Regions from separate parts of the Streptomyces sp. NPDC003016 genome, predicted to be linked through region 2. Evidence: predicted binding sites of a transcription regulator. Region 2 holds the regulator's gene; the other holds the start of a gene.
What was found. The regulator HspR, encoded in region 2, represses chaperone genes until heat shock. The targets are predictions, from matches to a motif close to TTGAGNNNNNNNNNCTCAA.
Positions count from the first base shown of each region.

Region 1: a site for HspR is predicted at 3,303-3,321, ahead of lon (endopeptidase La). Genes of this name have one in related genera too.

Region 1 is NZ_JBSFTV010000002.1:171,995-178,072, forward strand. It holds gene ACWDZ4_RS02200 (response regulator transcription factor) at 1-613, opposite strand, end outside; partial or broken gene ACWDZ4_RS02205 (spermidine synthase) at 689-1,410, opposite strand; gene ACWDZ4_RS02210 (GNAT family N-acetyltransferase) at 1,532-2,239, opposite strand; gene ACWDZ4_RS02215 (nucleotidyltransferase) at 2,349-3,155, opposite strand; gene lon (endopeptidase La) at 3,344-5,746, shown strand; gene ACWDZ4_RS02225 (lysozyme) at 5,889-6,078, opposite strand, start outside.
Region 2 is NZ_JBSFTV010000004.1:86,822-92,899, forward strand. It holds gene grpE (nucleotide exchange factor GrpE) at 1-426, shown strand, start outside; gene dnaJ (molecular chaperone DnaJ) at 475-1,665, shown strand; gene ACWDZ4_RS04555 (heat shock protein transcriptional repressor HspR) at 1,667-2,116, shown strand; gene ACWDZ4_RS04560 (LuxR C-terminal-related transcriptional regulator) at 2,573-3,583, opposite strand; gene ACWDZ4_RS04565 (helix-turn-helix transcriptional regulator) at 3,668-4,678, opposite strand; gene ACWDZ4_RS04570 (hypothetical protein) at 4,783-5,001, shown strand; gene ACWDZ4_RS04575 ((2Fe-2S)-binding protein) at 4,998-5,318, shown strand; gene ACWDZ4_RS04580 (pyridoxamine 5'-phosphate oxidase family protein) at 5,467-5,883, opposite strand; gene clpB (ATP-dependent chaperone ClpB) at 6,004-6,078, shown strand, end outside.

The sequences.
Region 1 (6,078 bases), on a different contig from region 2:
AGTCCCACACCTCGGCGAGCAGCTGCTCGCGCGAGAGCACGGCGCGCGGCGTGCTCGCCAGGCACACCAGCAGGTCGAACTCGGTGGGCGTCAGGTGTACGTCGTCACCGCGCACCCGCACGCGGCGCTGCGCGTGGTCGATCTCCAGTTCGCCCAGGCGCAGGATGCCGCTGCGCGGCGTGGAGGCGGCGAGCGTCGCCCGCTCCACCCGGCGCAGCAGGACATGCACGCGGGCCGCGAGTTCGCGCATCGAGAACGGCTTGGTCATGTAGTCGTCGGCGCCGACACCGAGGCCGACCAGCATGTCGGTCTCGTCGTCGCGTGCCGTCAGCATCAGTACCGGCACGGGCCGCTGCGCCTGGACGCGGCGGCAGACTTCGAGCCCGTCGAAGCCGGGCAGCATGATGTCGAGCACCATCAGATCGGGCTGCCACGCCTCGGCGGCGTCCACCGCCGCCGGTCCGTCGACGGCCGTCTGCACCTGGAAGCCCTCGGCGCGCAGTCGCGCTGCAATGGCGTCGACGATGGTCGCGTCGTCCTCGACGACCAGCACCCGGCGCTGGGCGCCCGGAGTGGCCGCGAGGCCGTTGTGGCTGGTGTGTGTCTGCTCCATTGCCCCGCCCCTGGGAGTTCTCTTCTCTATTCCCACGTGTAAGGCAGCAGCGTAAAGGCACCGACGGCGTCCCGGCTACGCAGGGCGAACCGCGAGGTGGACCACGTCAGGCACGCCTCGGGCAACTTGGATCTCTTCCGTCCTAACCAAGTTGAATCCGGCATTCCACAACGCGTCCTCGAATTCCGGGGACGGTCCGGCCGACCGGACGGCGAGGATTCCGCCGGGCCTCAGCCGCCTCATGCACCCCGCAAGCCCTTGTGGGGAGTAGAGATTGGCGTTGCCGTCGGTCACGGTCCAGTCGGGGCCGTTGTCGATGTCGAGGCAGAGCGCGTCGTAGGTGTCCTGGTACGTACCAGCGTTCCCGATCCGGTTTTCCCGAACGTAATCCACCAGGTCGGTGTGAATGATCTCGCATCGCGGATCGGCGAGCGCGTCGTCCGAGATCCGGGCCAGCGGTCCCGCGCGGTGCCAGTCGATGACGGCCTGCTCGCGCTCGACGACCGCGATCCGCCCCAGCGCGGCTGCGCGGCGGCGCGGGCGGGCGAGAAGCCGACGCCGAGGCCGCCGATGAGGAGGGCGGGGGAGGGGAGGCCGGCCGCGCCGGGGAGCGCGGCGAGGGCGGCGTCGACGAGGAGGCGCTCGGAGCGGCCGTCGGAGGTGTCCATCAGGAAGCAGCCGTTGGCGATGATCTCGAAGTGCCCCCCGCGCTCCCGCAGAACGACCTCCCCGTACGGGCCCTCGCACCGGTCGACGGTGGTGGCGTGCGGAGTCTGGGGGAGGGCCTGGACGGCCATGGGGAACCTCCGGGGCGGTTCGGGTGCTTCCTGGTGTCGTCGGCGCCGTCCTGGCGCCGGGCGGCAGCGGGATCAAACCTTTTCCGTCCCCGGGGGACCGCCGTCGTGCCGGGGCCCGCCGTCATGCCGGGGTCCCCGGGCACGTCACGCCGGTCAGCGGGGCGCACACCTGCCAGCCCAGCGACTCGTACAGCCCCCGCCCGTCGGTCGTCGCGCCCAGGAGCCCGGCCGTGGCGCCCTGTTGGTACGCCGCGTCCTGGAGCGTGCGCATCACCAGCGCGCCCAGGCCCCTGCGCCGGTGCGCGGGGGCCGTCTCCACCTGGTCCACCACCGCTGTCCTGCCGGTCGGGGCGACCTGGCCGCGCGCGGCGAACCCGCCGTCGGGGGCGGTGACGAGCAGGCGCGTCACGCCGCCGCGCCGCCAGGACTTGAGCGTGTAGCCCTCGAGCGCGTGGGCGTGGGTGGGGGTGTCGGCGTGGGTGCGGGCGTCGGTGCCGGGCAGCGGGCGCAGCGGTGTCGTCATCAGCCAGCCGGGCCCGTCCGGCCTCCACTCCGGGCCGAGCCAGGGCACGACCGTCTCCGGCTCCAGGAACACCTTGAGCGAGACGGCCGGTGCGGCGTACGCCTCGGCCAGCTTGCGGACCGTCGCCTCGTCGGCGTCGGTCAGGACGTGCCGGGTGGCGTGGTGCGGGAGGCCGACATCGACCGTGAGGCCCCAGGGCTGGGGCACGGGGTCCGCCGCGCCCCGGGACACGACCCATCCGCCGACCCAGGCGCGGACGGCATCGGCGGTGGAATCGAAGAGCGGCGAGGGGGCCCGGGGTGTCATCTGCACTCCTTGTGTAATAGTCAGGTGCTTGCTTCGATCATTACATAGTGTCTCCGGGCGGATGTGCGGTATGCGGGAAGAGATCGCCGGCAGCGGAGAGGGGCCCCGGTCAGGGGCGCGGTGTCTTCTCGCCGTGCACGGCCGTGTACTCGGCGGCCAGCCAGGGAGCCAGGTCGTCGACGAGCAGGGCGAGCACCGCCGGATCGGCCGAAGGGGTACGGCCGACGGCCGCGGCCAGGCGCATCTGCGCGGCGCGCTCGGGGTAGTAGCGGCCGAAGAGTTCGGCGGACTCGTCGAGGTCGCTGGTCCAGCCGCCCCAGCGGGGCATGACCAGAGTGAATCCCGTACGGACGAGGCGGCGGGCGACGGTGCGGCCGAGAGTCCTGCGGGCGCTGTCCGTGGTGGCTTCGGCGGTCCGGGCGCGCCAGCGCGGGAGCGCGAGGGCGAGGTCGCCGTTCGTTTCGCGGGCGAGCAGGGTCGTGGGGCCGTAGCGGGGCAGCCGTTCGGCCAGGTCGGCGCCGAGCAGCGGGGTGCAGAGGCAGGAGACGAAGAAGCCGAGATCGTGGCGTTCGAGATCGCTGAGCAGGGCGCGGGTGCTGAACAGCAGGGCGCCGACGCCGTCGAGCTGCGGGAACGCGCTGTCCAGCGCGGCCTCGACCGCCTCGGCGTCGGCGCGGTCGGCTTCGGTGGGCTCGTGGTGGAGGGCGAGGAGCAGGTCCAGGTCGGAGACCCCGGGGACGGCGGCGCCGCGGGGCACGCTGCCGTAGAGGTAGGCGCTGTGCAGCCGCGCGCCGCCGAACGTCTCGGTGAGGTGGGCGCGGGCCGCGTCGACGGCGCCGGCGAACGCCGGCGGCACCCGGTCCAGCGCGCCTTCGCGTGCGATCGTCCCGTCGTGGTTCAGCCCGCGTGCGTTCATGAGGGCACTGTGCCCCGGGCCGCTGTGCGCTGCCGAGCGAAGGTCCGGGGCGGCGCCGCGGCTTCGCTCGTGCGCGCGCGGACCGGCTCCGCGCGCTGATCGCTCACAGCGAACATGCGTCCGGGAACATTCGGAAGCTCACGATCATTGAGTCGGCATAGCTCAAGTTCACTGCCGAAGGGGAGATCATGGCATCGACGTCCAACCCGCTCACCCTGCCCGTGCTGCCGCTCGACGACGAGGTCGTGCTGCCGGGAATGGTGGTGCCCCTGGACCTTTCGCACGCCGACGTACGCGCCGCGGTGGAGGCCGCACAGGCCGCCGCCCGTTCCAGTGGCAACAAGCCGGAGGTCCTTCTCGTTCCGCGGATCGACGGCACGTACGCCGCGATCGGCGTCCTGGGCACCGTCGAGCAGGTCGGGCGGCTCTCCGACGGCGATCCCGGCGCCCTGATCCGCGGCCGCGAGCGCGTCCGGATCGGTGCGGGCACGACAGGACCCGGCGCGGCGCTCTGGGTCGAGGGCGCGAGTGTCGAGGAGACGCTGCCCGACCCGCTCCCCGGAGCGGTCACCGAACTGGTCAAGGAGTACAAGGCGCTCGCCACCAGCTGGCTGAAGAAGCGCGGCGCCTGGCAGGTCGTGGACCGCGTCCAGCAGATCGAGGACGTCTCCGCCCTCGCCGACAACTCCGGCTACTCGCCGTTCCTCACCACCGCCCAGAAGGTCGAGCTGCTGGAGACCGCCGACCCGGTGGCCCGGCTGAAGCTCGCCGTGAAGTGGCTGGGCGAGCACCTGGCGGAGCAGGACGTGGCCGAGTCCATCGCCAAGGACGTGCAGGAGGGCGTGGACAAGCAGCAGCGCGAGTTCCTGCTGCGCCGCCAGCTCGACGCCGTGCGCAAGGAGCTGCGCGAGATCAACGGCAAGGACGGCGAGGACGAGTCCGACGACTACCGGGCGCGCGTCGAGGCCGCCGACCTGCCCGGGAAGGTGCGCGAGGCCGCCCTCAAGGAGGTCGACAAGCTGGAACGGTCCTCCGACCAGTCCCCGGAGGGGTCGTGGATCCGGACGTGGCTCGACACCGTCCTCGAACTCCCCTGGACCGAGCGGACCGAGGACCAGTACGACATCCAGGGCGCCAAGGCGGTCCTGGACGCCGAGCACGCCGGCCTGGACGACGTGAAGGAGCGCATCACCGAGTACCTGGCGGTCCGCAAGCGCCGGGCCGAGCGCGGCCTGGGCGTGGTCGGCGGCCGTCGCGGCGGCGCGGTGCTGGCCCTCGTAGGCCCGCCCGGCGTCGGCAAGACGTCGCTCGGCGAGTCCGTCGCCCACGCCATGGGCCGGAAGTTCGTACGGGTCGCGCTCGGCGGCGTACGCGACGAGGCGGAGATCCGCGGACACCGCCGTACGTACGTGGGGGCTCTTCCCGGGCGGATCGTGCGCGCGATCAAGGAGGCCGGGTCGATGAACCCCGTCGTCCTCCTCGACGAGATCGACAAGGTCGGCTCCGACTTCCGCGGCGACCCGGCCGCGGCGCTGCTCGAAGTCCTCGACCCCGCCCAGAACCACACGTTCCGCGACCACTACCTGGAGGTCGAGCTGGACCTGTCGGACGTGGTCTTCCTCGCCACCGCCAACGTCCTGGAGGCCATCCCGGAGGCGCTGCTGGACCGTATGGAGCTGGTCAGGCTCGACGGCTACACGGAGGACGAGAAGGTCGTCATCGCCCGTGACCACCTGCTCCCGCGCCAGCTGGAGCGGGCGGGCCTGGAGCCCGGGGAGGTCACCCTCGACGACTCGGCGCTGCGCAAGCTGGCGGGCGAGTACACCCGTGAGGCGGGCGTACGGAACCTGGAGCGGTCGGTGGCGCGCCTGCTGCGCAAGGTGGCGGCGCAGAGCGAGCTGGGCGAGCGGGAGCTGCCGTTCACGATCACGGACGGCGACCTGCGCGCTCTGATCGGCCGGCCCCACCACGTCCCCGAGTCCGCCCAGGACCCGGCGGAGCGCCGCACGGCGGTCCCGGGCGTGGCCACCGGCCTGGCGGTCACGGGTGCGGGCGGCGACGTCCTCTTCGTCGAGGCGTCGCTGGCGGACAAGGAGACGGGCGGCGCGGGCCTGACCCTCACGGGCCAGCTCGGCGACGTCATGAAGGAGTCCGCCCAGATCGCGCTCTCCTTCCTCCGCTCGCACGGCGCGGAGCTGGAGCTGCCGGTCGGCGACCTGAAGGACCGGAGCGTACACATCCACTTCCCGGCGGGCGCGGTGCCCAAGGACGGACCGAGCGCGGGCATCACGATGACGACGGCCCTCGCGTCGCTGCTGTCCGGCCGGCTGGTCCGCACCGACGTGGCGATGACGGGCGAGGTCTCCCTGACCGGCCGCGTCCTGCCGATCGGCGGCCTGAAGCAGAAGCTGCTGGCGGCGCACCGGGCGGGCACCACGACGGTGGTGATCCCCAAGCGGAACGAGGCCGACCTGGACGACGTCCCGGCCGAGATCCTGGACAAGCTGGAGATCCACCCGGTGACGGACGTCCGCCAGGTCCTGGAGATCGCACTGGCTCCGGCAGAGGTACGGGTGCCGGTGGCGGCGTGACGGACGCCTGCCGGTGACCCGGCTGCGGAACGCCCCCTTCCCCCGCTGTGGGGGAAGGGGGCTTCTGCTTCTGCTGGGGCTTTTCCGCTTCCGCTTCTGCTTCTGCGCGAGAACCGGAGAACGCAAGGCCGAGGACGGCCGGTCAGCCGTTGGCGAGGGCCTGGACGCGGTCGAGGGCGCCGTTGAACTTGTTGTGGTCGCCGACGACGGGACCCGTGGAGGTGTACTGCCACATGGTCTGTACGCCCCAGCCGGCCGGGAGTTCGCCCACGGTGGTGTTGTAGCGGGCGATCCACAGCGGGTTGACGGAACCGAAGCCGCCGTAGTTGCCC
Region 2 (6,078 bases):
CGCCGTGTGGAGCGGGACCGGGTCACGGTCAAGGAGGTCGCCGTCGCGAACCTCCTGACCGAGCTCCTCCCGACCCTCGACGACATCGGCCGCGCGCGGGAGCACGGCGAGCTGGTGGGCGGGTTCAAGTCGGTGGCCGAATCGCTGGAGACGGTCGCCGCCAAGATGGGCCTGCAGCAGTTCGGCAAGGAGGGCGAGCCCTTCGACCCGACGATCCACGAGGCGCTGATGCACTCGTACGCACCGGACGTCGAAGAGACGACGTGCGTCGCGATCCTGCAGCCGGGCTACCGGATCGGCGAGCGGACCATCCGCCCCGCGCGGGTCGCGGTGGCCGAGCCCCAGCCCGGAGCCACGCCCGCCAAGGCGGACGAGCCCGCGGCCAAGGCTCCGGACGAGGAGAGCGGTGGCCCGGACGAGGGCTGACGTGACCAGGAGCAGTACACGTAACGGCAGGAAGGAGGGGCGTCGGGGATGAGCACGAAGGACTTCGTCGAGAAGGACTACTACAAGGTTCTCGGCGTCCCGAAGGACGCCACCGAGGCCGAGATCAAGAAGGCGTACCGGAAGCTCGCCCGCGAGTTCCACCCGGACGCCAACAAGGGCGACGCCAAGGCGGAGGAACGCTTCAAGGAGATCTCCGAGGCGAACGACGTCCTCGGCGACCCCAAGCGGCGCAAGGAGTACGACGAAGCGCGTGCTCTGTTCGGGAACGGCGGCTTCAGGCCGGGCCCGGGCGCCGGGGGCGGCACCTTCAACTTCGACCTGGGCGACCTCTTCGGAGGCGCCCAGGGCGGGGCCCAGACCGGCGGTGCCGGCGGGTTCGGCGGCGGCCTCGGGGACGTGTTCGGGGGCCTGTTCAACCGGGGCGCCGGTCCGGGTGCGCGTACGGGTACGCAGCCGCGCCGCGGCCAGGACATCGAGTCCGAGGTGACGCTCAGCTTCACCGAGGCGGTCGACGGGGCCACGGTCCCGCTGCGGATGTCCAGCCAGGCGCCCTGCAAGGCGTGTTCCGGCACCGGCGACAAGAACGGCACGCCCCGCGTGTGCCCGACCTGCGTCGGTACGGGACAGGTGTCGCGCGGCGGCGGTGGCGGCTTCTCGCTCACCGACCCGTGCGTCGACTGCCGGGGCCGCGGGCTCATCGCCCAGGACCCCTGCGACGTGTGCAAGGGCAGCGGCCGCGCCCAGTCCTCGCGCACCATGCAGGTCCGCATCCCGGCGGGCGTCTCCGACGGCCAGCGGATCCGGCTGCGCGGCAAGGGCAGTCCCGGTGAACGGGGCGGCCCGGCCGGCGACCTGTACGTCGTGGTCCACGTGGACCCGCACCCCGTCTTCGGCCGCAAGGGCGACAACCTCACCGTCACCGTGCCCGTCACCTTCGTGGAGGCGGCGCTCGGCGGCGAGGTGAAGGTCCCGACGCTGGGCGGGCCGCCGGTCACCCTCAAGCTGCCGGCCGGTACGCCGGGCGGCCGCACGATGCGCGCCCGCGGCAAGGGCGCGGTGCGCAAGGACGGCACCCGCGGCGACCTGCTGGTCACCGTGGAGGTCGAAGTGCCCAAGAGCCTTGACGACAAGGCCCGCCAGGCACTGGAGTCCTACCGTGAGGCGACCGCGGGGGAGGACCCGCGGGCGGAGCTGTTCCAGGCCGCGAAGGGAGCATGAGATGGACCCGCGCCAGCGTCGCAATCCGTACCAGCTGACCGACGAGACGCCGGTGTACGTCATCTCGGTCGCGGCACAGCTCTCCGGTCTGCACCCGCAGACCCTGCGGCAGTACGACCGCCTCGGCCTGGTCTCCCCCGACCGCACGGCCGGGCGCGGCCGGCGCTACTCGGCCCGTGACATCCAGATGCTCCGCCAGGTGCAGCAGCTGTCGCAGGACGAGGGCATCAACCTGGCCGGCATCAAGCGCATCATCGAGCTGGAGAACCAGGTGATCGCGCTCCAGCAGCGCGTCGCCGAACTCTCGGCGGCGGTGGAGGGCGCGGCGACCGCGCTGCAGCAGCGCGAGGCGCAGGTGCACGCGTCGTACCGGCGCGACCTGGTCCGGTACGAGGACGTGCAGCAGGCGAGCGCGCTGGTGGTCTGGCGGCCGAAGAGGCCGTCGGAGTAGCTCCGTCGGACACGCGAAGGCCCGGCACCCCGTGAGCGGGGGCCGGGCCTTTCGCTGTCGGCCGGGCCGGTTCGGCCGATCTTGAAGGTGGAGTCCGCGCCGGTGGATGCCGGCGGTGGTGTCGCGGTACGCGGCATCGGCCGGATCACCGCCGGCGCGGGCGAAGGTCCCGGCCGCGCTCTCCGACCGGTACCCGCGGTAGGTGGCGGCTCACCGACGGGCGGCGACCAGGCGAGTGCGTGCCTTGCGCACACCGTCCGCGCAGGTGACCGCGGCCTGCGCGGCGGTGGTCGCGCAGGCAGCGCGCAAACGCTGAGGCATGGAGATGCGGAGTCGCTCCCGGTCCGGTCCGAGGGGCACCAGGGACGTGGGGGGAGCGCCGGACGTGACCGTCCCACGGGGGCCGCATCGGCCTTCGATGTCGCCGAGACCTGTGCCGGTGGCGATGGTGTACAACTACCGCTCTGCCAGGTCGGATCGGGGCAGTTGCGAACGGGGCGCCTCGGCGATGCCGGACTGGACGAGCAGCGCCCCGAGGTGGGTCCGGCCCGAGGCGTTGAGCGCCTGCGCGAGTTTGGCGATGTGGGCGCGGCAGGTCCGTACGCTGATACCCATCTTGCGGGCCACCACCTCGTCGGTGTTCCCCTCGACCAGGAGCCGCGCGATGCTGCGCTGCACGGCGGTGACGGGGGCGCTGGGGGACACCGGGGGCAGCTGCTCCGCGATGGGGGTGGCCTGGGCCCAGAGGACCTCGTAGACCTGGACGAGGTAGGTGACGAGGGCGGGGTGCCGGATTTCGAGGGCGACGTCGCGCTGGCGGGTGGCGGGGATGAAGGCGACCGCGCGGTCGATGATGATCAGCCGCTCGACGGTCTGCTCCACGGTGCGCACCTGCAGCTGTTCGGGGGTGAAGTGCTTCAGGTAGTCCCTGAGGTGCGGGCTGTAACGCGCCGAGTGCTGGTAGATGTGCCGGAGGTCGACGCCCCGCTCGCTGGCGGACAGGGCGTGCGCCAGTGCCTTCCGCAGGGCGTTGGGCGGCCGGGTGCTGCCCGGCTGCACCGTCAGCATCTCCTCGGTGGCGGCGCCGATGGTGTCACCGATGACAGAGCCGATCAGCGGCTTTCCTTCGAGCACGGTGATGGCGAGGTTGGGGTCCTCGCTCGCGAGGGCCGTCAGCGGGGCCAATGAGCCGGTCAGCTCGGCGGTGAGACGTACGCGCTCGTGGATCTCCCGTGTGATGGGCTGCAGCAGGTGTGCCAGCGCGGCGGACGGCGGCACGGGACGCATCCACGCGGCGTCCCGGGGATCGGCGTGCAGCAGCGCCATGTCGATGAGGCACGGGGCGGGTGCGAGGTCGGCGCGTGCGATGCGTCCCTTGCGGAGCGCTTCGGTGTAGAGCCGGATCGCGGGGTCGCACAGTTCCCGGCTGCCGTGTGAATGCGCTGGTTCTTCCCCATCTCCGCTCATCTGGGCTCCCCCCGTTTTTTGCAGTGCAACAAGATGACGGTGGCGAAATCGTAGCCAGGAGGAGAGTGTGGGCGGTGGACGCGGTCAGTGATCCTGCTCCAGGATGCCGGACTGGGCGATGAGGTAGCCGAGTTGGGCGCGGCTGCCGCTGCCGAGGGTGGTGGCGAGCTTGGCTATGTGCGCGCGGGCGGTTCGTACGTTCATGCCGAGCCGGCGGGCGATGGCCTCGTCGACGTACCCCTCGACGAGGAGCTTGGCGATGGAGCGCTGGACACCGGATATGCCGTCGGGGGTGTGCTTGTAGCAAACCTGCTCCTGGAGCGGTACGCCTCGCTGCCAGAACTGCTCGAAGACGCCGATCAGGTACTGGACGAGCCCGGGGTGGCGCAGTTCCAGGGCGACTTGCTGGTCGTCGCGGGCCGGGATGAAGGCGACCGTCTGATCGCAGATGATGAGCCGCTCGACGAGTTCTTCGAGCGTCCGGATCTCGACCTTTCCGTCGGCTATCCGGTCCACGTAGGCCATCGTGCCCTGGCTGTGGCGGACGGTGTGCTGGTACAGGGTGCGCATCCGGACCCCGCGGTCTATCAGCGGCCTGTCGCGTTCGAGGGCCTGGTTGAGAATGTGCTCGGTGCGCCGTCCGCCGGGCTGGATCGTCAGTACCTCGTTGCGGCACTCCGCGGTGGCGAGGTTGAGCGCCGCGTTGATCCGGGAGAAGCCTTCCAGCACAGTGATCGCGTGCGTGGGCGCCGGGTCCTGGGCGCTGATGGCCATGAACGGCTCGAAGGATTCGGTCAGTTCGAGGGAGTGGCGTCTCCGGTCCTGGATTTCGCGTTCCAGGGGGTGGAGCCGCTGCGCCAGTGCGACGGACGGTGGAACCGGACGGAGCCACGTCTCGTCGTCCGGATCGGGATGGAGCAGGGCGAAATCCAGCAGGCACGGGGCCGTCTGCACCTCGGCGCGGGCGATCCGTCCCGCGCTCAGGGCGCTGGCATAGAACTCCGCCCCGTCGTCACACAGCTCAGTGACAGCATGGGGATGTGTCGGTTTTGATGCATTTATAGGCAAATCTCCACCCCCCAGGGTCCTGAACATACAGGAACATGATGCATCGGTTCTGTGGCGTTGACGTGCCTGAATGAGCCATCGTCTTTGTGACACGGGGGAGAGGAAACCTTCAAGTGAGGACGAAGCCGACCATGTACAAAATATTGCTTCGCTCGGCGCTTGCCGTTGCTTTCTCTGCGGCCGTGGCTTTCGGGGCCCTGGGTGGCAGCGGCGTGATGGAATCGCCGCTCGACACCGGCTGGGGCAACGCTCAGCCGGCCGGCCCGCCGGACACCGGCTGGGGCAACGTACAGGCGGAAGGCCCGTCGGACACCGGCTGGGGCGTCGCGCCGGCCGAGACGGGCGCATGACCGTTCCACCGGACGACCGCACCTTCAGACGCGAGATGGCCACCGCTTACCGCTCGGGGTGGCACTTCATCGACCTGGTCACGGCCATTCCCCACCGTGGCGACTCGCTGATGGTCACCCTGTTCGGCGAGCCGATCCTGGTCGCGCGTGAAGAGGATGAGGACGTCCGTGCCTACCGGTGCCTCCGCAGGCCCCGTGGGGCGCCGAAGCCCGTTCGCTGTGCCGTGCGCTACGGCATGGTGTTCGTCAATCTCGACCAGCGTGACCACCAGCTGTTCGAACCAGAAGCCAGCACGGCCACCCCCCGCAGCGCCTGAAGCGATTCCCCCGTCGTTACAAATCGCTCAGGCGCTCCCCCACACAGCGGCGCCATCGTGGAACCTGAACACGATGGCGCCGCTGTGCTGTCCGGGCCCGGACCGGGGTCCGGGTCCTGACCCGGTCCTGACCCGGTTCCGACCCGGATCAGGCCGCGCCCGGGGCGCGGCCCATCGCGCGGTCCAGGGTGATCTCGATCAGCACGCGGTCCGGGTTCGGCGCCGGCGTGCGCGCGTACCGCTCGGCGTAGCGGCGTACCGCCTCCGCGATCAGCTCCGGTTCCGTACGGACGACCGCGCGCCCCTCCAGCGTCGCCCAGTGGCCGCCCTTCACCTGGCAGACGGCGACCCGTGCCCCTTCCGCCCCCGCCGCCTGCACGTTCGCGACCTTCGTGCTGGTCTTGTTGGTGATGACGCGGGCGAGCCCCGCCTCGGGGTCGTACGTCACGCCGACCGGGACGACGTGCGGCGAGCCGTCCGGGCGCGGGGTTGTCAGCGTGCACAGGTGGTACTCGCGCCAGAAGGCGAGGTACTCCGGACCGGGGTTGCGTACGTCGATGGTCATGGTGGCAGCGTAGCCGCGCTACCTTTCTTCGCCTTGAGTGGAATAGACTCAACTTTGCGCATGCTGAACAAGTCATAGCTGAGGGAGAAAGTCCCCGCCCGCCGAGGAGGAGAGAGCGCAGTGGACGCAGAGCTGACCAACAAGAGCCGGGACGCGATCCAGTCGGCGAGCAGTCGCGCCGTGCAGGACGGGCAC